Regions from separate parts of the Actinoplanes sp. NPDC048796 genome, predicted to be linked through region 2. Evidence: riboswitches for the same ligand, from Rfam matches in the RefSeq annotation. Region 2 holds a riboswitch; the other holds the start of a gene.
The links. Region 2 has a riboswitch for ZMP and ZTP ahead of AB0C26_RS04715 (tetrahydrofolate dehydrogenase/cyclohydrolase catalytic domain-containing protein). Riboswitches for the same ligand answer to the same signal wherever they lie in the genome.
Positions count from the first base shown of each region.

Region 1: another riboswitch for ZMP and ZTP. It lies ahead of AB0C26_RS12995 (glycine hydroxymethyltransferase); the one in region 2 lies ahead of AB0C26_RS04715 (tetrahydrofolate dehydrogenase/cyclohydrolase catalytic domain-containing protein).

Region 1 is NZ_JBEZGO010000002.1:966,268-976,690, forward strand. Features, by position in the region: gene AB0C26_RS12975 (discoidin domain-containing protein) at 1-1,724, opposite strand, end outside; gene AB0C26_RS12980 (metallophosphoesterase) at 2,069-2,569, shown strand; gene AB0C26_RS12985 (ATP-binding protein) at 2,532-5,213, opposite strand; gene AB0C26_RS12990 (L-dopachrome tautomerase-related protein) at 5,245-6,309, opposite strand; gene AB0C26_RS12995 (glycine hydroxymethyltransferase) at 6,376-7,803, opposite strand; ZMP/ZTP riboswitch at 7,823-7,905, opposite strand; gene AB0C26_RS13000 (sodium:proton antiporter) at 7,990-9,537, shown strand; gene AB0C26_RS13005 (SLC13 family permease) at 9,693-10,423, opposite strand, start outside.
Region 2 is NZ_JBEZGO010000001.1:992,904-1,003,326, reverse strand. Features, by position in the region: gene AB0C26_RS04745 (TetR/AcrR family transcriptional regulator) at 1-32, shown strand, start outside; gene AB0C26_RS04740 (TrkA family potassium uptake protein) at 29-706, opposite strand; gene AB0C26_RS04735 (TrkA family potassium uptake protein) at 709-1,374, opposite strand; gene AB0C26_RS04730 (APC family permease) at 1,440-3,461, shown strand; gene AB0C26_RS04725 (TRAM domain-containing protein) at 3,451-4,698, shown strand; gene AB0C26_RS04720 (NADP-dependent oxidoreductase) at 4,747-5,760, shown strand; gene AB0C26_RS04715 (tetrahydrofolate dehydrogenase/cyclohydrolase catalytic domain-containing protein) at 7,390-8,250, opposite strand; ZMP/ZTP riboswitch at 8,266-8,351, opposite strand; gene dxs (1-deoxy-D-xylulose-5-phosphate synthase) at 8,452-10,368, shown strand.

The DNA of each region.
Region 1 (10,423 bases), on a different contig from region 2:
TACGTGCCGGCGTTGCCGTGGTCGGCGCGCCACGCCCAGATGTGGTCGATGATGACGTTGTTGCTGTTCACCAGCAGGCTGTTGGTGGCCTTGCCGGCGACGTAGCCGCCGATCCGGAAGAAGACGTCCTGGATGGTGGTGGGGTTGGCGGCGTGCGACGCGGAGGAGCCGGACGGGCCGACCACGAGCAGGTTCGCCGAGTTCGTCGTGCCGGCGTCGAACAGGATGCCGGCGATCTTCACGCCGTCGACGTCGGCGACCTGCATCGGGGTGACGCCGTTGTCGGGGATGATCGTGGCGTAGCCGAGGCCGAGCACGACCGTGTTGGCGCGGGTCACGTTGATCGTCTGGTCGACGTGGTAGATGCCGGGCTGGAAGATCAGGTTGAGGCCCTGGGCCAGCGCCTGGTTGATCCGGGCCGCGCTGTCACCGGGCTTGGCCACGTAGAACTGGCTGAGCGGGATCGACGAGCCGGGAGTGTTGCCGTTGACCCAGGTCGCGCCGGCCGCGTTGGTCTGCAGGTTCGGCACGAAGACCGCGTAGTCGCTGCCGCTCTGGTAGAGGTACGGCTTCTCCCGGATCACCGGGGTCTGGCCGATCACCGTGTACGGCGGGGTCGGGTAGCTGGCCGCGGGAGCGCCCTGCACGCCGACGAAGGTCTGGTTCCACACCGCGTTGGTGTTCGAGCCGATCTGGCTGTTGCGGGTGAACCACTGCTGCTGCGAGTACTGGCCCTCGGATCCGCTGATCCGCGAGTCGGCGATGTAGCCGCCGGACGCCCAGCCGTAGCCGTTCGGGGCCAGGTTCAGGTCGCCGTGGATGTCCATCCGGCGGAACGGCGCGGCCTGCGAGACGGCCCAGCGGTTGGCCCCGTTGACCGGGTAGACCGACACGTTCTCGGTGGAGCGCCAGAAGTTCTGGGTGGCGTTGCCCTGGAACCAGCCGGCGTCGACGGTGATGTCACCGTTGATCCGGACGTCCTGCGGGTTCTGGCCGAGGCCGACCACCGAGGTGTAGAAGCCGACCTGGATGTTCAGGCCGTTGTAGGTGCCCGGCTTGAACGCGAGCACGTAGCGCCCGGTGCCGAACTGGGCCTTCTCCTGCTGGGCGAAGATCTGGTCGGCCCGGGCCTGGATGCTGGCCGACGACATCGACGGGTCGAAGACCACGACGTTCGTGCCGAGGCTGCCGCCGCCGGGGATCGGGTCGGGGTTGGTGGTGCCGCCACCGCCGAAGACTTTGAACTCCCAGAGCGAGTAGCCGTAGGCGGTGGTCCGCTGGGTGCCGTACATCCGCACGTACCGGCCGGTGCCGTTGACGTTGAGCGACTGGACGCCGCCGGTCGCGGTGGTCGTCGAGTACACGTTGGTCCAGGTGCTGGCGTTGTCCGACACCTGGATCTGGAAGGCCTTGGCCGCCGCGGTCTCCCAGTTCAGCTCGACCCGGGTGATCGCCTGGGAGCTGCCGAGGTCGACCTGCAGCCACTGCGGGTCGGAGAAGGCCGACGACCAGCGGGTGCCGGTGTTGCCGTCGACCGCCTCGGACGCCGCGTAGGCGCCGGACGCCTCGGTGGACGACGCGGTCGCCGGTTTGCCCTGCGAGAGCAGGGTTTCGGCGGCGCTGGCGCCGACCGAGGTGACGGCGCCGTAGCCGGCCACGACGACGGCCACCAGGCCGCCGGCGGCGGCGAGGCGCCAGGGGGAGCGTCTCCGCAGTGTGGTCATTACTTCTCCTAGGACGGGGATGGCGCAAGGGGGACTGCTTGCGCTTGACAGGGAAGTACGGGGAGAGCGCTCCCCCGGCATCGACGCTAAGGACGGTCATTAACAGTTGTCCATAGCTCGTCACGGTTCCGGAACTGTTACGGACTTGCGGTCGTAACACCGCCTCGCTGGGCCGTTCTGCCCCTTCGGGCATTTGCGCAGCTCGATGACGTGCGGCGGTTGCCCGTTCGGCCGTAAAAGGGCCGATAACCAAGAGTCCGGAACCGGTTCCGCCACGCTCCGGGAAAAGCGGCAATTCCGTAGATCTTGGTTCGGAAAGCGCTTCCCGCCTACCCTGGGTCGTTATGCGGCTGGTCCTCACGAGCGACACCCACCTGCCCAAGCGCGCCCGCGACCTGCCGGCCCCGCTGTGGGCGGCGATCGAGGCGGCCGACGTCGTCGTGCACGCCGGCGACTGGGTTGACGAGGCGGCCCTCGACGCGTTCGAGGCACGGTCGAAAAGGCTGATCGCCTGCTACGGCAACAACGACGGAACCGGGCTGCGGTCCCGGCTTCCGGAGATCGCGTACGAGAACCTGGACGGCCTCCGCCTCGCCGTCGTCCACGAGACCGGCCCGTCCCACGGGCGCGAGCAGCGGTGCGCGCAACGATTCCCGGACGTCGACCTGCTGGTCTTCGGGCACTCGCACATTTCCTGGGACACCACCGCGGGCACCGGGCTGCGGCTGCTCAACCCCGGTTCACCGACCGACCGGCGCCGGCAGCCGCACTGCACGTACATGACGGCCGCCGTCGAGGACGGCCGGCTCACGAAGGTGGAACTGCACCTGCTGCCGCCGCGGTGATCTCGAGGGCGGCCCGGCGCGGATCCTCCGACCACCGGCTCGCGAAGGCGTCCATCAGGCGCCAGCCGGCCCGGTGCAGCGCGCCCTGCCGGGCCAGGTGGGCCTCGACGCCGTCGGGGTGCGGACCGCAGATGACGCCGAGCTCGCCCACGCAGAGGTCGACCACCCACGGGCCGACCGCGTAGCCGGGACGCGCCCGCACACCGAGTCGCCCCAGCTCGGCCGCCAGTTCGGCGGCCCACCCCGCCGCCTCGGCCGCGTCCGTCAGGTCGGGCGCCCCCGCGGCCGCGTACTCGAAGAACTCCCCGATCAGCCCGTCCACCTCGGTCAGGGCGGTCACCACGATCAACCGCTGCCGGGCCCGGGTCACCATCACGTTGAACAGGTTCGGGTCGGCCACGAAGCGCCGCCGCCCGGGCGGATCGCCCGGGGTCAACCCGAGCGACACGATCACGACCTCGGCCTCGCTGCCCTGGAACGAGTGCACCGTGCCGACCCGCAGCCCCAGTTCCTCGATCCGCTCCACGCTGTACGCGTCGACGAGCGCCGCCTCCAGCGCCTCCGCCTGGGCCCGGAACGGCGAGATCACCCCGATGCCGCCGCGCACCGTCCCGGCCAGCTCCTCGACCAGTTTGAGCACGGCGCCGACCTCGTCGCCCTCGACCCGGACGACGTCGATGGCGTCCATGTTCTCGGTGGCCGGCGTCCGGGTCATCACCGAGAGCCGGTCGCCGTAGAAGCGCCGCGCCGAGAAGCCGATCAGATGCGGCGTGCTGCGATGGTGTTCGGCCAGCCAGGTCGTCGCGGCCGCGCCCGCCGCCAGATCGAAGGCGCTGACCCGGCGGACGTCCAGTCTCTCGTCCGCCTCGTGCCGGGCCAGCACGTCGGCCACGTCGACGTCGCTGACGAACGAGACGAACCGCAACTGCCGCGGATCGCCCACGATCAGCGCCCGCTTCGCCCGGGCCAGCACCGGCGCCGCCCGCACCTGGTCCACATGGGACGCCTCGTCCAGCACCACCAGGTCGAACATGCCGGGCGCGGCCGGCAGCAGGTCCTCCACGTCGGCCACGGTGCCGATCCACAACGGCAGCGCCCGGACCAGCGGTGGCGCGTCGAGCTGGGCCAGCAGCTCCCGCCGCCGGTTCCGGCCCGCCCGCAGCGCCGTGGCCAGCGCCGCCGCCCCGCGCCGGGCCTCACGATCCCAGCGTTTCTCACTGCGCGCGGCCCGGCGCATGGCCGCGCCGACCGCCTCGGCCAGCCGGGCCTCGGCCGCGTGCAGGGCGGCCCACCGCGGTTCCAGGTCGGTGCCGCCGGTCGCGGCCAGCCGGGCCGCCGCCCGCTGCGCGGTCGCCGCCTTCAGGGCTTCGATGACCCTTTCGTCGGGTACGCCCCGACGAGCGCCCAACCGCAGCCGGGTCCACCACCGCGCCGGCCTCCCACCGGCCAGCGTCCCCTCATGCCGTCCCGAGAACGCGCCCGGCACGTCGCTCGCCAGCTCGGGAATCAGCGGCTGCCATGCCGGAAGCTCCGCCGCGCGAAGCTCCACCTCCAGCGCCGCCGTGATGAGGGCACGCTCACGGCGTACCGAATCAAGCGCCTCCCGAACGGCCGTGACATCCGCGCGAAGCTGCCCCTCACCGGCGCCCCGGTCGGCGCCGGCGGCCAGCTCGGCCGCGAGCCGCTCCCGCCCGCCGGCGTCGCCGAACAGCACCGGAACCGGACCGGGATAGCGGTCGAGCAGCCCGGCCAGCACCTCGGCCGCGTGCGGCGACTGGGTGGCGACCAGCACGGACCCGCCCCGATGCACCACCTCGAGGGCGGCCGCGACCACGGTGTGGCTCTTGCCGTTGCCGGGCGGCCCCGACACCACCGTGATCGGCGCCGTCCGGGCCCGCCGCACCACTTCGGCCTGCGCCTCCGTCAACGGCAAGGGCGACAGAACCGGCCCGTCGGCGCCGGCCGTGGACCGATCAGCCGGCTCGTCGGCGTAGACGGCGGCCAGGGCCGTGCCGCCGAGGTCACGCCCGGCCCAGCTGCGCAGGCTGTCGGCCAGACCGGCGCCGAAGACATCGCGAGCGACATAGAGGGCGGCCGACGGGATCAGCACCACACGATCACCGGGCGCGCGCCGGCTCGTCGCCATCGCGTCGACACTCAGCCCGGTGGCCCGGGCCGCCGACCACAGCCACGCCTTGGTGCCGGTGGCGTCCAGCCAGCCCGGCTGGGCCAGCCCCGGCGCGGCCTCCAGCGCCGCGGCCAGATCCCGGTCACCGATCAGCGGCGTGATCTCCAGATCGCCCGCCGGCGCCACCGTGTACCCGGTCAGCCCCCGCACGAGCTGCACCGGCTGGCTGAGCAACGGCACCCGGATCTTGGTGAGCTTGCCGTCGACCTCGGCCCGGCCGGCCAGGAAGCCCCACCCGACCCGCAGCGGCCGCTCCTCCTTGTGCAGGGCGCCCACCGCGGCGAGCCGGTTGACCTCGGCTTTCCGGGGCGCCTTGTGCGCCGCGTCCAGCCACACGAACGGCAGCCCACCCCGCGTCACGTCCAGGACGCGGTCACCACCCGCCGGCGCCAGCTCGGCCAGGGCAGCAAGAACACGGGACGCCTGCACCGCGACGACGCTACCGCCCGAGGTCACGCCCCGCCCCCTCGCGCCTGCGGACGAGGGGTCAGCGCAACCGGACCGGGCCGGCGTCGATGGGGACGCGGAAGAGGTGGTACGGGTAGGTGCGCTTGTCGTCGCCGTTCTGGTACGTGGCCTGGCGGTGCAGCTGGTTGGCGGTCACGTACAGGTAGCCGTCGGCCACTGACATCGTGTCGGGCCAGAGCAGCCGCGAGTCGTGGGCCACGGTCTCGAACGTGCCGTCCGGCAGGCGGCGCAGGACGGCGTTGTGCTCCCAGTCGGTCAGATAGAAACGGCCCTGGTCGTCGGTTTCGAGGCCGTCGGAGCCGCCGCCCTTGTCGCCCTCGTCGACGACCGTGGCCGTCACGTCGGCGTCGCTCAAGCCCCGATCGAACAGCGCCTCGGCCGACACGCTGTGCCAGCGACGCGAGATCAGCGGGCAGTAGTAGACGCGGGAGCCGTCGGCGGCGATGGCGATGCCGTCCGAGCCCATCTTCACCGGCTGCGGCGGCCCGTCCTTCGGCCGTTCCAGGAACGGGACACCCTCCACAATGGGCAGCATCTCCGGCGGCGGGAGCGCCTTGGTGGACGGGTGGTCGTGCAGCCGCCGCCAGGATTCGCCGGTCCGCAGGTCGACGACGATCAGGCCGTTCGGGCCCTGGTCGGACGAGTCGGTGATGTAGGCGGCGTTGCGGCGCAGATCGAAACGGACATCATTGAGGTACGTCGTGGGCAGCGCCACCTCGGGTGAAAAGGTGATCGTCCGGACGACCTGGTCGGTGGTGAGGTCGACGCAGACCAGCTTGGGGCCGCCCGGCTTCGTGGGCTGGAACATCGGGCTGCCGGTGTCGAGGATCCACAGCCGGTCGGCCGGGTCGACGACGATGCTCTGCACCGAGACCAGCGCCTCGGCGTCGCCCTCGTCCCGCGGACTGTTCCAGTCCTGGTCGGGGAACGGGTGCACCTCGCCGTCGCGGATCTCCCCCACGGTGAACGGCACGTCGTCGCCCCACTTGGGGAAGTTCACGAACACGCGACCGGTGTGCGAGACGCTGACGCCGGTGGGCATCGGGCCCGACTCGAAGGTGTGAACAGTTTCCAGAGCTGTCATCTCGGGCGGGTACCCAGGCCTGGAGCAGGTAACCCGGGTGGGACGAACCCACCCGGGTCGCACGGGTCAGCCCAGGTCGACCGACGGGTAGAGCGGGAAGCCCGCGAGCAGCTCGTTGGCCTGCTTGCTGACGCTCTCGGACACCGCCTCGTCGAGCTGGAACTTGGCCTTGGAGCCCTCGGCCGGCTTCGTGCTGCTCAAGACCGTGTGGATCAGCTCGGCGATGGTGTCCATCTCGGCCGCGCCGAGGCCACGCGAGGTGAGCGCCGGGGTGCCCACGCGAATGCCGGAGGTGTACCAGGCGCCGTTCGGGTCGTTCGGGATGGCGTTGCGGTTCGTCACGACACCGCTGTCGAGCAGGGCCTGCTCGGCCTGGCGGCCGGTGAGGCCGAACGGGTGCACGTCGATCAGCACCAGGTGGTTGTCGGTGCCGCCGCTGACCAGCTGGACGCCCCGCTTGAGCAGGCCCTCGGCCAGCGCCTGGCTGTTCGTGACGATCTGCTGGGCGTACGTGGCGAACTCGGGGCGGCGGGCCTCGGCGAACGCGATGGCCTTGGCCGCCATGACGTGGGCCAGCGGGCCGCCGAGCACCATCGGGCAGCCGCGGTCGACCTGGGACGCCAGCGACTCCTGGGCGAAGACGGCGCCGCCGCGCGGGCCGCGCAGGCTCTTGTGGGTGGTGGTGGTGACGATGTGCGCGTGCTCGATCGGGTTGAAGTCGCCGGTGAAGACCTTGCCCGCGACCAGGCCGGCGAAGTGCGCCATGTCGACCATGAAGGTCGCGCCCACCTCGTCGGCGATCTCGCGGAGCGTCGCGAAGTTCACCTTGCGGGGGTAGGCCGAGTAGCCGCCCACGATGATCAACGGCTTGAATTCCTTCGCCGTGTCGCGCAGGGCCTTGTAGTCGATCTGGCCGGTGGCCGGGTCGACGCCGTAGCTGCGCTGGTCGAACATCTTGCCGGAGATGTTCGGGCGGAAGCCGTGGGTGAGGTGGCCGCCGGCGTCGAGCGACATGCCGAGCATGCGCTGGTTGCCGAACGCGGCCCGCAGCTCGGCCCACTCGGCGTCGGTCAGGTCGTTCACCTGCCGCTTCTCGAACTTCTTGAGGTACGGAACCTCGACCCGGTCGGCCAGGATGGCCCAGTACGCGACCAGGTTGGCGTCGATGCCGGAGTGCGGCTGCACGTACGCGTACTCGGCGCCGAACAAAGCCTTGGCGTGCTCGACGGCGACCGCCTCGACGGTGTCGACGTTCTGGCAGCCGGCGTAGAAGCGGCGGCCGATGGTGCCCTCGGCGTACTTGTCGGAGAGCCAGTTGCCCATCGCGAGCAGGACGGCCGGGGACGCGTAGTTCTCACTGGCGATCAGCTTCAGCGACTCGCGCTGGTCGTGCAGCTCTTTGGCGATCGCGTCGGCGATGCGGGGCTCGACGGACCGGACCACCTCGAGGGCGGAGCGGAAAGCGGCGGATTCGGCGTTCAACTCAGCAGACACAAGGACCTCCCTATCACGATGAAGAGGCCCAGGCGCACGGCAGGTCAGAGGAGCCGCTCCCCGATGGTGGCCCATCCGAACGCGCCAGTCACGGCCCGGGGCCAGCATACCGGGCGAGAACGGGTTCGCGCTGATCCGGCGCTGACGGGACCCCCGTGGAAACGATCACTTACTAGGGTGATCGGAGTGAACGGCGTACAGATCCTGCTGATCATCGGCTGCGGCATCGCGGTCTCGTCGCTGGCCAAGCGGCGGGGCGTCGAGCCCGGCTGGATCATCGTGGTGCTCGCGGCCGCGGCATCCTTCATTCCGGGGGTGCCGCGGCTCGAGCTCGAGAGCGAGGTGATCCTCGCGCTCGTGGTGCCGCCGCTGCTCTACTCGGCGACCCGCGGGGCGTCGTTCGCGTCGTTCGGGGCGAACCTGCGCCCGATCATCAACCTCGGTGTGATCCTCGTGGTGCTGACCGCCGGCGTGCTCGGTTACGTGACCTCGTGGATCCTGCCGACGCTGGGGCTGGCCACCGCTTTCGTGCTGGGCTCGGTGCTGGCGCCGCCGGACACGATCACCACCGTGTCGCATGGGGAGGAAATGGGGCTGCCGAAGCGGGCCACCTCCGTGCTCACCGGCGAGAGCCTGGTCAACGACGCGACCGCGCTGACCCTGTTCGCCATCGCGGTGGGCGCGGTGAACGGCGAGCACGCGACCTTCGGCGGCGGTGTGGCCGAGTTCTTCCGCAACGCGGCCCTCGGGGTGCTCATCGGTGCCGCGCTGTCCTCGGTGGCCCTGCTGATCCGCAAACGGCTGCGCAATCCGACGCTCGAGACGGCGCTGGTGCTGCTGGTGCCGTTCACCGCGTTCCTGGCCGCGGAGGAGGCACACGCCTCGGGCATCCTGGCCGTGGTGGCGGCCGCCTTCGCGATCACGCTGAACCTGTCGCTCGACCCCAACTTCCAGTATCCGGGCGGCTACCTGACCCGGATCCAGGAGAACAACGTCTGGCCGGTGATCGACTTCCTGCTGGAGACCTTCGTCTTCGCATACATCGGCCTGCAATTGAAGTTCGTCCTGCGGGATCTGGCCCAGGAAGAGGAGCCGGGCCTGACCCGCACCCTGGTCGCGGCCGGGGTGCTGCTGGTGGTGGCGATCCTCTTCCGGCTGTTCGGCGTCTTCGTGCTGTTCGAGCGCTACCGGCGCCGGGACACTCGCCGCAAGCGCCGGATCAAGGAGGACGTCTACTACCGCGCCCGCTGGCAGCGGCACGAGGAGGAGCGCCGCAAGCGCGGCCTGAAGCCGCAGGAGCCGCCGACGCGCAAGGAGATCCTGCTGGTCGGCTGGACGGGCATGCGCGGCATCCTCACGCTGGCCGCCGCGGCCGGTATCCCGGAGCACACGGCGTCGGGCGCGCCGTTCCCCGGCCGCGACGCCATCCAGGCCATCGCGCTGATCGTCACGCTCGGCACCCTGCTGATCCAGGGCACCACGATCGGCTGGCTGGCCCGCAAGCTGAAGTTCGACCTGGCCGGCGAGCACGCCGAGGAACAGGCCGACCGCGAGGAGGCCGAGCGGATCGTCGCCGAGGCCGCCGCCCAGCCGGCGGCGGACCTCGACGCGAGCTTCGACGCTCAGCGGCTCGCCCTGGCCACCGCGGTCCGCGATCACCGGGTCGGCCAGGACGCCGCCCGCGAGATCATCGACGAACTGGACCTCCGGCAGGCCGCCCGGCATACATCCTGAGCAGAGCGTCAGTTCCGTAACCAGTTTTACTTGCCTGTAACACCGAGCATCGATAAGACTGACTGCGTTGGTCGCACCCCCGCCTCCGAATCCCCCACCGGATCACCTCGGCCGTCCCCGGGCCGGTCCCGGCCGCGGCGGCGCGGGGTGCGCCCCTATATGCCGGTCAATTGCAGGCCGAGCCACAGCGCGAGCACGCCCGCGGCCAGCGCGACCGGCACCGTGACCAGGCCCAGCCGCAGGAAGACGCGCGCGTCCGGGGCCGCGTCCTGGTTGTGCAGGATCTGCCGCCACAGCAGCGTGGCCAGCGAACCCACGTAGGTCAGGTTCGGGCCGACGTTGACGCCGATGAGCATGGCCAGCAGCAGGCCCGGCGACGACTCGACGCCGGGCAGCAGCACCAGCGTGGCCGGCAGGTTGTTCAAGAGGTTGGCCAGTACGGCGGCGAGCCCGGCCATGGCCAGCATCTCCCCGAGGCCGGCGCCGTCCGGCACGAGATGATCGATCAACGACCCGAGCCCGTGCACCCGGACCGCCGCCACCACGACGCCGAGAGCCAGCACGAAGGCGCAGAATGCCGGGTTTGCGGCCTTGATCAAGGTCAACGGCGACGACCGCAGCGGTACGGCGAGCGCGATCGCCCCCACGACCGCGACCCAGGCCGGGTGCACGCCCAGCGGCTGCGCCACCGCGAAGCCGGCCAAGGTCAGCCCGAGCACCACCAGCGCGTACCGAGGGGGCGGGCCGTCGTCGCCGTCGGTCTCGGGCTCGGCGCGTACCCGCAGATCTCGCCGGAAGAACCAGCGGAACACGACGTACTCGGCGAGGATCACGGCCACCCAGGGCAGCGCCATCACCCCGGCGAAGCCCAGGAAGGTCAGGCCGC
Region 2 (10,423 bases):
CGGCCCTGGCTGTGCTGCTGCCGGCGCCCTAGCCGAGCTCGCGGCCCTCGCTGCCGAGAACGACGGCGCGGATCTGTTCCTCCACCTCGGTGGTGCAGACGAAGATCAGCTCGTCGCCGGCCTCGAGCGGGTCGTCGCCGGTCGGCACCATCACGCGCTTGCCACGCAGGATCGCCACCAGCGCCGAGTCGCGGGGCAGGGGCACCGAGCGGACCGGCTGACCCTCGTACGGCGCGTTGCGCGGCAGGGTGATCTCGACCAGGTTCGCCTCGCCCTGGCGGAAGGTCATCAGCCGTACGAGATCGCCGACCGTGACCGCCTCCTCGACCAGGGCGGCCATCAGCCGGGGCTTGCTCACCGCGACGTCGACGCCCCACTGCTCGTTGAACAGCCACTCGTTCTCGGCCCGGTTGACCCGGGCCACCACCCGCGGCACCGCGAACTCGGTCTTGGCCAGCAGCGACACGACCAGGTTGGCCTTGTCGTCGCCGGTCGCCGCCACCACCACGTCGCACGAGGCCACGTCGGCCTCCTCGAGGCTGCTCAACTCGCAGGCGTCGGCCAGCACCCAGTCGGCCTCGGGCACCCGCTCCGGGCGCAGCTGGCGCGGCTGCCGCTCGATCAGCATGACCCGGTGGCCGTTGCCGATCAGCTCCTGGGCGATCGACCGGCCGACGTTGCCGGCTCCCGCGATGGCGATCCGCATGGTCAGTGCCCTTCCTTGCCGGCGCCGGAGGCGATGTCCAGCACCGTCGCCACGGTCTCGTCGGTGACGAGCATGAAGACCTGGTCGCCGTCCTGGATCACGGTGGACGGCGTGCCGAGCGTGCCCATGCCGAAACGCATCAGGTACGCCACCCGGGCCCCGGTGCGCTCCTCCAGCGCCCTCAGTGTGCGCCCCACCCAGTCGCGGTGCAGCGGGGCCTCGACGATCGAGACCACGCTGGTCGGGTCGCGGAACACCTCGACCGTGCCCTCGGGCACCAGGTGGCGCATCATCCGGTCGGCGGCCCAGCGGATCGTGGCCACGGTCGGGATGCCGAGTCGCTCGTACACCTGGGCCCGCCGCTGGTCGTAGATGCGGGCGACCACGCGGGTCACGCCGAACGTCTCGCGGGCCAGCCGGGCCGAGATGATGTTGGAGTTGTCGCCGCTGGAGACGGCGGCGAAGGCGTCGGCACGCTCGATGCCGGCCTCGCGCATCACGTCGCGGTCGAAGCCGATGCCGGTCACCGTGACCCCGCCGAAGTCGGCGCCGAGCCGGCGGAACGCGTCGGAGTTCTGGTCGATCACCGCCACCGAATGGCCGCGGGCTTCGAGGTTCTGGGCGAGCGTCGACCCGAGCCGCCCACATCCCATGATGACCACGTGCATCCGATGAGGGTCGCATGCGCCTCCCAGAGGCGGCAGGCGGGGCGGGGTCCGTACGCTAGGCACTCGTGGCAAGTACGACCTCTCTCGCCAAGCGGCTGCTGTTGGGCCGGCCGTTCCGCTCCGACAAGCTGCAGCACACGCTGCTGCCCAAGCGGATCGCCCTGCCCGTCTTCGCCAGCGACGCGCTGTCGAGCGTGGCCTACGCCCCCGACGAGATCCTGCTGACCCTCTCCATCGCCGGCGCCGGCGCCTTCTACATCTCCCCGTGGATCACGCTCGCCGTCGCGGTCGTGATGGTCACGGTGGTCGCCAGTTACCGGCAGAACGTCTACGCCTACCCGTCCGGCGGCGGCGACTACGAGGTGGCCACGGTCAACCTCGGGCCGCGGGCCGGTCTCAGCGTGGGCAGCGCCCTGCTGGTCGACTACATCCTCACCGTGGCGGTGTCGACCGCGTCCGGCGTCAACAACCTGGGCTCGGTGGTGCCGTTCGTCGCCGAGCACAAGGTCGCCTTCGCGATCGGCGCCATCGCCATCCTGACCGCGCTCAACCTGCGCGGGCTGCGGGAGTCGGGCACTGCTTTCGCCGTACCCACCTATCTGTTCATCATCGTGATCGTCGGGATGATCCTCACCGGGCTCTTCCGCGTCTTCGTGCTCGGCCAGGACCTGCAGGCGCCCAGCGCCAACCTGGTGATCGCGGCCGAGGAGGACCACCTCACCAGCTTCGGCTTCGCCTATCTGCTGTTGCGGACGTTCTCGTCGGGCTGCGCGGCCCTGACCGGTGTCGAGGCCATCTCCAACGGCGTGCCCGCCTTCAAGCCGCCGAAGAGCAAGAACGCGGCGACCACGCTGATGCTGCTCGGCGGCATCGCCATCGTCATGCTGGTCGGCATCGTGCTGCTGGCCCGGGTCACCCACCTGCAGTACGTCGAGGACCCCAGCCTGCAGATCCTCTCGGCGCCCGACGGATACGTGCAGAAGACGGTCACCGCCCAGCTCGCCGAGACGGTCTTCGGCAACGGCTTCCTGCTGTACGTGGTCGGCGCGGTCACCGCCCTCATCCTGTTCCTGGCGGCCAACACCGCGTTCAACGGCTTCCCGGTGCTCGGCTCGATCCTGGCCCAGGACCGCTACCTGCCCCGCCAGTTCCACACCCGGGGCGACCGGCTGGCCTTCTCCAACGGCATCGTCTTCCTCGCCATCGCGGCGATGGTGCTGGTGGTGGCGTTCCAGGCCGAGGTCACCCGGCTCATCCAGCTCTACATCGTCGGCGTGTTCGTGTCGTTCACGCTGTCGCAGGGCGGCATGATCCGGCACTGGAACCGCCTGCTGCGCACGCAGCGCGACCCCGAGAAACGCCGGCAGATGATCCGCTCCCGGGCCATCAACGCGTTCGGCATGTGCCTCACCGGCGCCGTCCTGATCATCGTGCTGATCACGAAGTTCCTGCTCGGCGCGTGGATCGCGATCGCCGCCATGGTCGTCATCTACGGGCTCATGCTGGCCATCCGCAAGCACTACAACCGGGTGGCCCAGGAGCTGGAGCCGACCGAGGAGCGCCCGATCCTGCCGTCCCGCAACCACGCGGTCGTCCTGGTCAGCAAGGTCCACCAGCCGACCCTGCGGGCGGTGGCGTACGCGCAGGCGACCCGGCCCGACTCGCTCACCGCGGTCACGGTGAACGTCGACGACAAGGACACCCGGCACATTCAGGACGAGTGGGAGCGCCGGCAGATCCCCGTCCCGCTCACGGTGGTCGACTCGCCGTACCGCGAGATCACCCGCCCGATCATCGACTTCGTCAAGGGCATCCGGCGCGGTTCCCCGCGCGACGTGGTGACGGTCTTCGTTCCCGAGTACGTGGTGGGCCGCTGGTGGGAGAACCTGTTGCACAACCAGAGCGCCCTGCGCATCAAGGGCCGCCTGCTGTTCGAACCCGGCGTGATGGTCACCAGCGTGCCGTGGCAGTTGCGGTCCAGCCAGGATCGCGACCTCGACCGGATGGACCGGGGCCTGGTCCGGGCGCCGGCCCGGGGACCGCGTACCCGTGCCGCCTCGTCCGTGGAGCCGACCGATGAACAATGATCCTGATCTGGTCCAGGGTGACCGCGTCGAGCTGACGGTGGGTGCTCCCGCGCACGGTGGGCACTGCGTGGCGCGCCTCGGCGGCCCGCACGGGCGTGTCGTGTTCGTCCGCCACGCGCTGCCGGGTGAGCGGGTCACGGCGGAGATCACGGAGCTGCACAAGGGCTTTCTGCGGGCCGACGCGGTCGAGATCCATGAGGCCTCGCCCGACCGCGTGACGCCGCCGTGCCCGTACGCGCATCCCGGTGGGTGCGGTGGCTGTGATCTGCAGCACGCCTCGGGTGACGCCCAGCTGGGCTGGAAGACGGCCGTAGTGCGGGAACAGCTTTCGCGGTTGGCGGGCATCACTCATTCCGTACGGGTGGAGGCGCTCCCCACCGCTGGGTCGCCCCTCCTTGACTGGCGCACCCGGGTGCGCTATGCCGTTGACGCGCTCGGCCGTCCGGGGCTGCTGAAGCACCGGTCGCACGAGGTGGTGCCGATCGACCGGTGCCGGATCGCGCATCCGGCCATCCAGGAGCTCGACCTGCTGCAGCTCGACTGGCCGGACGCCGACGCCCTGGAGGCGGTGGCCACCAGCGGCGGTGACGTGGCCGTGCTGGCCCGCCGCGGCAGTGCGCCCAGCGACGACCCGACCGAGGCGCCGTCCGGTTTCCGGACCCAGCTGCGGGGCCCGGCCGAGGTCACGGAGCGGGCCGCCGGGCGTACCTGGTCAATTCCGCCCTCGGGCTTCTGGCAGGTCCACCCGCTGGCGGCGGACACGCTCGTCGCCACGGTCCTGGAGATGCTGAAGCCGGTCGAGGGGGAGGTCTCGTGGGACCTGTACGGGGGTGCCGGGCTGTTCGCGGCGGCGGTCGCCACCCGTACGAAAGCCCGGACGACCGTCGTCGAAGCGTCCCCCACCGGCGTCGCCGCGGCCCGGGCCAACCTGGCCGACCTGCCCGGCGCCGAAGTCGTCGAGGCCCGGGTCGACTACGCCCTGAGCCGCCGCCGGGTCACCGGGCCGGTCGACCTGGTCGTGCTCGACCCGCCCCGGGCCGGCGCCGGAGCCAAGGTGGTGAAGGCGGTGGCGGCGGCCCGGCCCCGAGCCGTGGCGTACGTGTCCTGCGATCCGGCGTCGCTGGCCCGGGACATCGGGACGTTTCGTTCGCTCGGCTGGGAACTGGCGGATCTGCGGGCGTTCGACTGCTTCCCGATGACCCAGCACGTGGAGTGCGTAGCGCTGCTGACGCCCTGAAGTTACCGTGTGGTAACCATCCCGCCCGGTGACTTCCGAGGAGTTCACATGAGCACGTTCACCAGCCGTGAGATCCGGCTTGCCGCCCGCCCCCAAGGCTGGCCCGGCGACGACACGTTCGAGGTCGCCGAGGTCACGGTGGGCGCTCCGGCGGACGGGCAGGTGGTCGTCCGGAACCTGTTCATGTCGGTCGACCCGTACATGCGGGGCCGGATGAACGACGTGAAGTCGTACACGCCGCCGTTCCAGGTCGGCGAGCCGCTGGACGGCTCGGCGGTGGGCGAGGTGGTGGCCTCGGCGTCGCCCACGGTGCCGGTCGGCGCCACGGTCCTGCACGGTCTGGGCTGGCGCGAGTACGCGACGGTGGACGCGGCGAAGGTCCGCGCGGTCGACCCGGCGGCGGCCCCCACGCTGTCGGCGTACCTGGGCGTACTGGGCATGACAGGGTTGACGGCGTACGTGGGCCTGCTGGACATCGCCCAGTTCAAGGAGGGCGACACGGTCTTCGTCTCGGGCGCGGCCGGCGCCGTGGGCAGCATCGCCGGCCAGATCGCGAGGATCCGCGGCGCCAAGCGGGTCATCGGCAGCGCCGGCTCCGCCGCCAAGGTCACCCACCTCACGGAGGAGCTGGGCTTCGACGCGGCCTTCAACTACCGCGACGCTCCCGTCCGCAAGCAGCTGCGCGAGGCGGCCCCCGACGGCATCGACGTGTACTTCGACAACGTGGGCGGCGACCACTTGGAGGCCGCCATCAGCAGCTTGAACAAGTACGGCCGGGTCGCCTTGTGCGGCGCGATCGCCCACTACAACGACACGGAGCCACCCGCCGCCCCGCACAACTTGTCGGCCGTGATCGGCAAGGAGCTCAACTTGCGCGGCTACATCGTCACCAACCACGGCGCGCGCATGCCCGCTTTCGCCGCGGACATGACAACGTGGCTGCGCGAAGGCAAAGTCACATGGCAGGAGACCATCGTCGAGGGCGGCATCGAGGCGGCCCCGAGCGCTTTCCTGGGCCTCCTGCGCGGCGCCAATACGGGCAAGATGGTCGTCCGCCTTTAGCGTCCACTTATCCACAGGAGTGTTGGTTGTCCACAGCCCTCCGGAATTGAAGTGCTCGCGCCGTTAATATAGAGAGACCGCCCTCCTTCGCGCATTCGAAAGAAGTAACGAAGGAGGGCGAGTGGTCTCGGGTTTCTTGCCAGCCGACTATTCTTGAATCGGGTGGTCGCATTGAACCCGGCTTCCGGCGTGCAAGGCCGCGCTGACGGGTGTGGCCGCGCTGAGCAAGACCTTCGTCTGGCTCGGGCGGCGGCGCTGAGCAGGACCTTCGTCTGGGCTCGGGCGGCGGCGCTGAGCAGGACCTTCGTCTGGGCTCGGGCGGCGGCGCTGAGCAGGACCTTCGTCTGGGCTCGGGCGGCGGCGCTGAGCAGGACCTTCGTCTGGGCTCGGGCGGCCGCGCTAAGCAAGACCTCCGTCCGGGCTCAGGCGGCCGCGCTGGTGACGGCCGTTGGGCAGACATCGGCTGTTTGGCTCGGCGCGGTGGCCGGAGCCGGAGGCGTTGCTGTGCTGGTGGCGGCCGCTGTGCTGATATCGGCTGTTTGGCTCGGCGCGGTGGCCGGAGCCGGAGGCGTCGCTGTGCTGGTGGCGGCCGCTGTGCTGATATCGGCTGCTTGGCTCGGCGGGGTAGCCGGAACCGGAGACGTCGCTGTGCTGGTGAGGGCCGCTGTGCTGATGGGGACTGCCGGGCTGGCGGTCGCATCGGTGGGACCGGGCGGGCCGGCGGGTGCGGTTGTGGCGACCGGTGGCTGGGTTTCGGCTGCCAGCTCGGCCAGGCGCTGCTTCTCTCGGCGTAACCAGAGCAGTTTGAAGCCGTGGCGCTGAGCGAGTCCCCACTTGCGGCGGCGCTCGTGCTCGCGCCGGAACGCGTCTTTCTCGGGTGACCAATTGCGCGAGAGGGTGCGATCGCGCATGGCTTTCATTTGTTCGCGGGAGAATAGTCCGAGCTGTTGGTATCGCATGACTAATTATCCCGCCGACCGCTCGGAAAGGCCATCCGCGAACCGATGTCGATCGTGCCAAAGTCGCGGGAAAAAATGGTGGTTCGCGATGAGGGATTCCGTGTAACGTTCAGGGTGAAAGGCTCGGAACCGTATAAGCGCAACCGGGAGCACTCGGCGCGACCACGCGCTACCTGACCGTGGAGAGCCTGCCCGGCCAAAGCAGCGTGAGTCGGGGCAACCAGCGCGACTCGGAGTTCCTCCGGGCCTGCCGCCGGCCAGCGCGAGCCGAGCGTGGCGCCGGGCTGGTCGTTCAGCGGGAGCTGGGCGGGGTCGCTGGGCCGGTGGTTCAGCGGGAGCTGGGCGTGGCGCTGGGCCGGTGGTTCAGCGGGAGCTGGGCCGGGCGTGGCGGCGGGCTGGTCGTTCGGCGGGAGCTGGCGTGGCGCTGGGCTGGTGGTTCAGCGGAAGCCGGGCGCGGCGCTGGGCCGGGCGTAGCCCAGGCTGGTCGTTCAGCGGGAGCTGGGCGGGGTCGCTGGGCCGGTGGTTCAGCGGGAGTTGAGCGCGGCGCCGGGGTGGTCGTTCGGCGGGAGCTGGGCGCTGGGTGGGTCGGTGCGTCGGAGTTGGGGCGGGGTGCCCGAGCGGAGCGTCCGGCGTGGACGAGCGTGCTCGGGCAGCCCGGCAGTGGAGGGGGTCAGGAAGTTGCGCGTTCGGCGGCCTGGACGGCGTTGCGGAACAGCATCGCGACCGTGGTGGGGCCTACGCCGCCTACGCGGGGCGTGATGGCGCCCGCTACCTCGGCGCAGGACTCGTCCACGTCTGGCAGGAGGCGGCGACCCTCGTAGCGGACGCCGGCGCCGATGACTGTGGCGCCTGGGCGTACGTGTTCGGGCTGGATGATGCCGGGGACGCCGGCGGCGGCGATCAGGATTTCGGCGCGCTGGGTGTAGCGGGGCCAGTCCTTCACGCCCGTGTGGACCACCGTCACCGCCGCGTTCGCGGTGGGGCGCTTCTGGGCCAGCAGCATCGCCAGTGGGCGGCCCAGGGTCGCTCCGCGGCCCAGGATGACCACCTCGCGGCCGGCTACCGGGATCTCGTAGTGGGCCAGCAGGGCCTCGATGCCGGCGGGGGTGCACGGGAGCGGGCCGGGCATGCCCAGGGACAGGCGGCCCATGTTCAGGGGGTGCATGCCGTCGACGTCCATGTCCGGGTCGAGGGTCTGCAGGGCTGCGTCGTAGTCCAGGTGGGCCGGGATCGGGTACTGGATCAGGACGCCGTGGACGTTCGGGTCCTCGTTGTAGGTGGCGATCACCGACTCCAGGTCCTTCTGGGTCGCGTCGGCCGGCAGGTGCTCGTGGGGGGACTCGAAGCCCAGTTCGGCCGCCTGGCGCTGCTTGATGCGGATGTATCCGGCGCTCGCGTCGTCGTCGCCGACCAGGATGGTGGCCAGGCTCGGGGTTACGCCTCGGGCGCGCAGGCGGGTCACGCGGTCGGCTACGTCGGCTAGGACGGCCTCGGCGACGGGGGCGCCGGGCAGGAGACGGGCTGAAGGCATGGCTGACTCCGCAGGCACGGGTGCCCAGGCGGTCGACTCCCCGTGGCGAGCGCTCCCCGATGGTTGACCCATCCTCTGTGCCGCCAGTCGCGTTCGTACGACAAGCATGCCAGAGGGAACTTGTGACAGTTGTGTGTAGGACACCGCATCGAAACCTCTTGGCGGATGCGCCACGGCGCCACGCCGATAGACTTTCCCCCCATGAGCGAATCCCTCCCCGCCTCCGACGGTCTTCTTTCCGGTGTCACCTCACCGGGTGACCTCAAGCGCCTCAGCCCCGACCAGCTGACCCTGCTGGCGGCGGAGATTCGCGACTTCCTGGTGGCCAAGGTGTCGCGGACCGGTGGTCACCTCGGGCCCAACCTGGGTGTGGTCGAGACCACTCTGGCCCTGCACCGGGTCTTCGACTCGCCGCGCGACCGCGTGCTCTTCGACACCGGGCACCAGGCGTACGTGCACAAGATCGTGACCGGGCGGCAGGACGGCTTCGACATGCTGCGGCAGCGGGGCGGGCTCACGGGTTATCCGAGCCGGGCCGAGAGTGAGCACGATCTGATCGAGAACTCGCACGCGTCGACCGCCCTGTCGTACGCGGACGGTCTCTCCAAGGCTTTCGCCCTGCGCGGCGAGGACCGGCACGTGGTCGCCGTCGTCGGTGACGGCGCGCTGACCGGTGGCATGTGCTGGGAGGCGCTCAACAACATCGCCGCCGCCAAGAACCGGCTGGTCATCATCGTCAACGACAACGGCCGGTCGTACGCGCCGACCATCGGCGGGCTGGCCGACCACCTGAGCACGCTGCGGCTCAACCCGGGCTACGAGCGGGTGCTCGACCTGGTCAAGGACGCGCTGGGCAACACGCCGGTGGTGGGCAAGCCGGTGTACGAGGTGCTGCACGCGGTCAAGCGCGGCATCAAGGACGCGGTGAGCCCGCAGCCGATGTTCGAGGACCTGGGCATCAAATACATCGGTCCGGTCGACGGGCACGACGTCCAGGCGATGGAGTCGGCGCTGCGCCGGGCCAAGGGCTTCAACGCCCCGGTCATCGTGCACTCGGTGACCCGCAAGGGCTACGGATACCGGCCGGCCGAGCAGGACGAGGCCGACTGCCTGCACGGGCCGGGCGCCTTCGACCCGCAGACCGGCGCGCTGACCGCCAAGCCGTCGGTCAAGTGGACGCACGTGTTCTCCGAGGAGCTTGTGAAGATCGCCGACGAGCGGCTGGACGTGGTCGGCATCACCGCGGCCATGGCCGAGCCGACCGGCATCGCCGAGCTGGCCCGTAAATACCCCGAGCGGGTGTACGACGTGGGCATCGCCGAGCAGCACGCGGCCACCTCGGCCGCCGGGCTCGCGATGGGCGGCCTGCACCCGGTCGTCGCCGTCTACGCCACCTTCCTCAACCGCGCGTTCGACCAGGTGCTGCTCGACGTGGCGATGCACGAGCTGCCGGTGACCTTCGTGCTCGACCGGGCCGGCATCACCGGGCCGGACGGGCCGAGCCACTACGGCATCTGGGACATGAGCGTCTTCGGCGCCGTGCCCGGCCTGCGGATCGCCGCGCCGCGCGACGCCGCCACCCTGCGCGAGGAGCTGCGCGAGGCGGTGGCGGTCGACGACGGCCCGACGATCGTGCGGTTCCCGACCGGTTCGGTCGCGGCCGACCTGCCCGCGGTGCGCCGGATCGGCCAGGTCGACGTGCTGCGCGAGGACGAGCGCAAGGACGTGCTGCTGGTCGCGGTGGGCTCGTTCGCGGCCCTGGCGATGGATGTCGCCGGCCGGCTGGCCGAGCAGGGCTACGGCGTCACGGTGGTCGACCCGCGCTGGGTGCGCCCGGTGCCGATCGAGCTGGCCGGCCTGGCCGCGCAGCACCGCCGGGTGGTCACCGTCGAGGACGGCATCCGGGCCGGCGGCGTCGGTGACGCGGTGGCCGCCGCGCTGCGCGACGCCGACGTGGAGGTGCCGCTGCGCGACTTCGGCGTCCCGGCCGGTTTCCACCCGCACGGCTCCCGGGGCGAGATCCTCGCGTCCCTCGGCCTGACCGCCCAGGACATCGCGCGCGAGGTCATCGGCTGGGCCTCGCGGCTCGAGGCGGACGCGGAGCCCGCGCAAGCCTGATTAAACGCTGAAAAGCCGCGGAACGGATTCTGACCGGGGCGACACCGTTATCTGC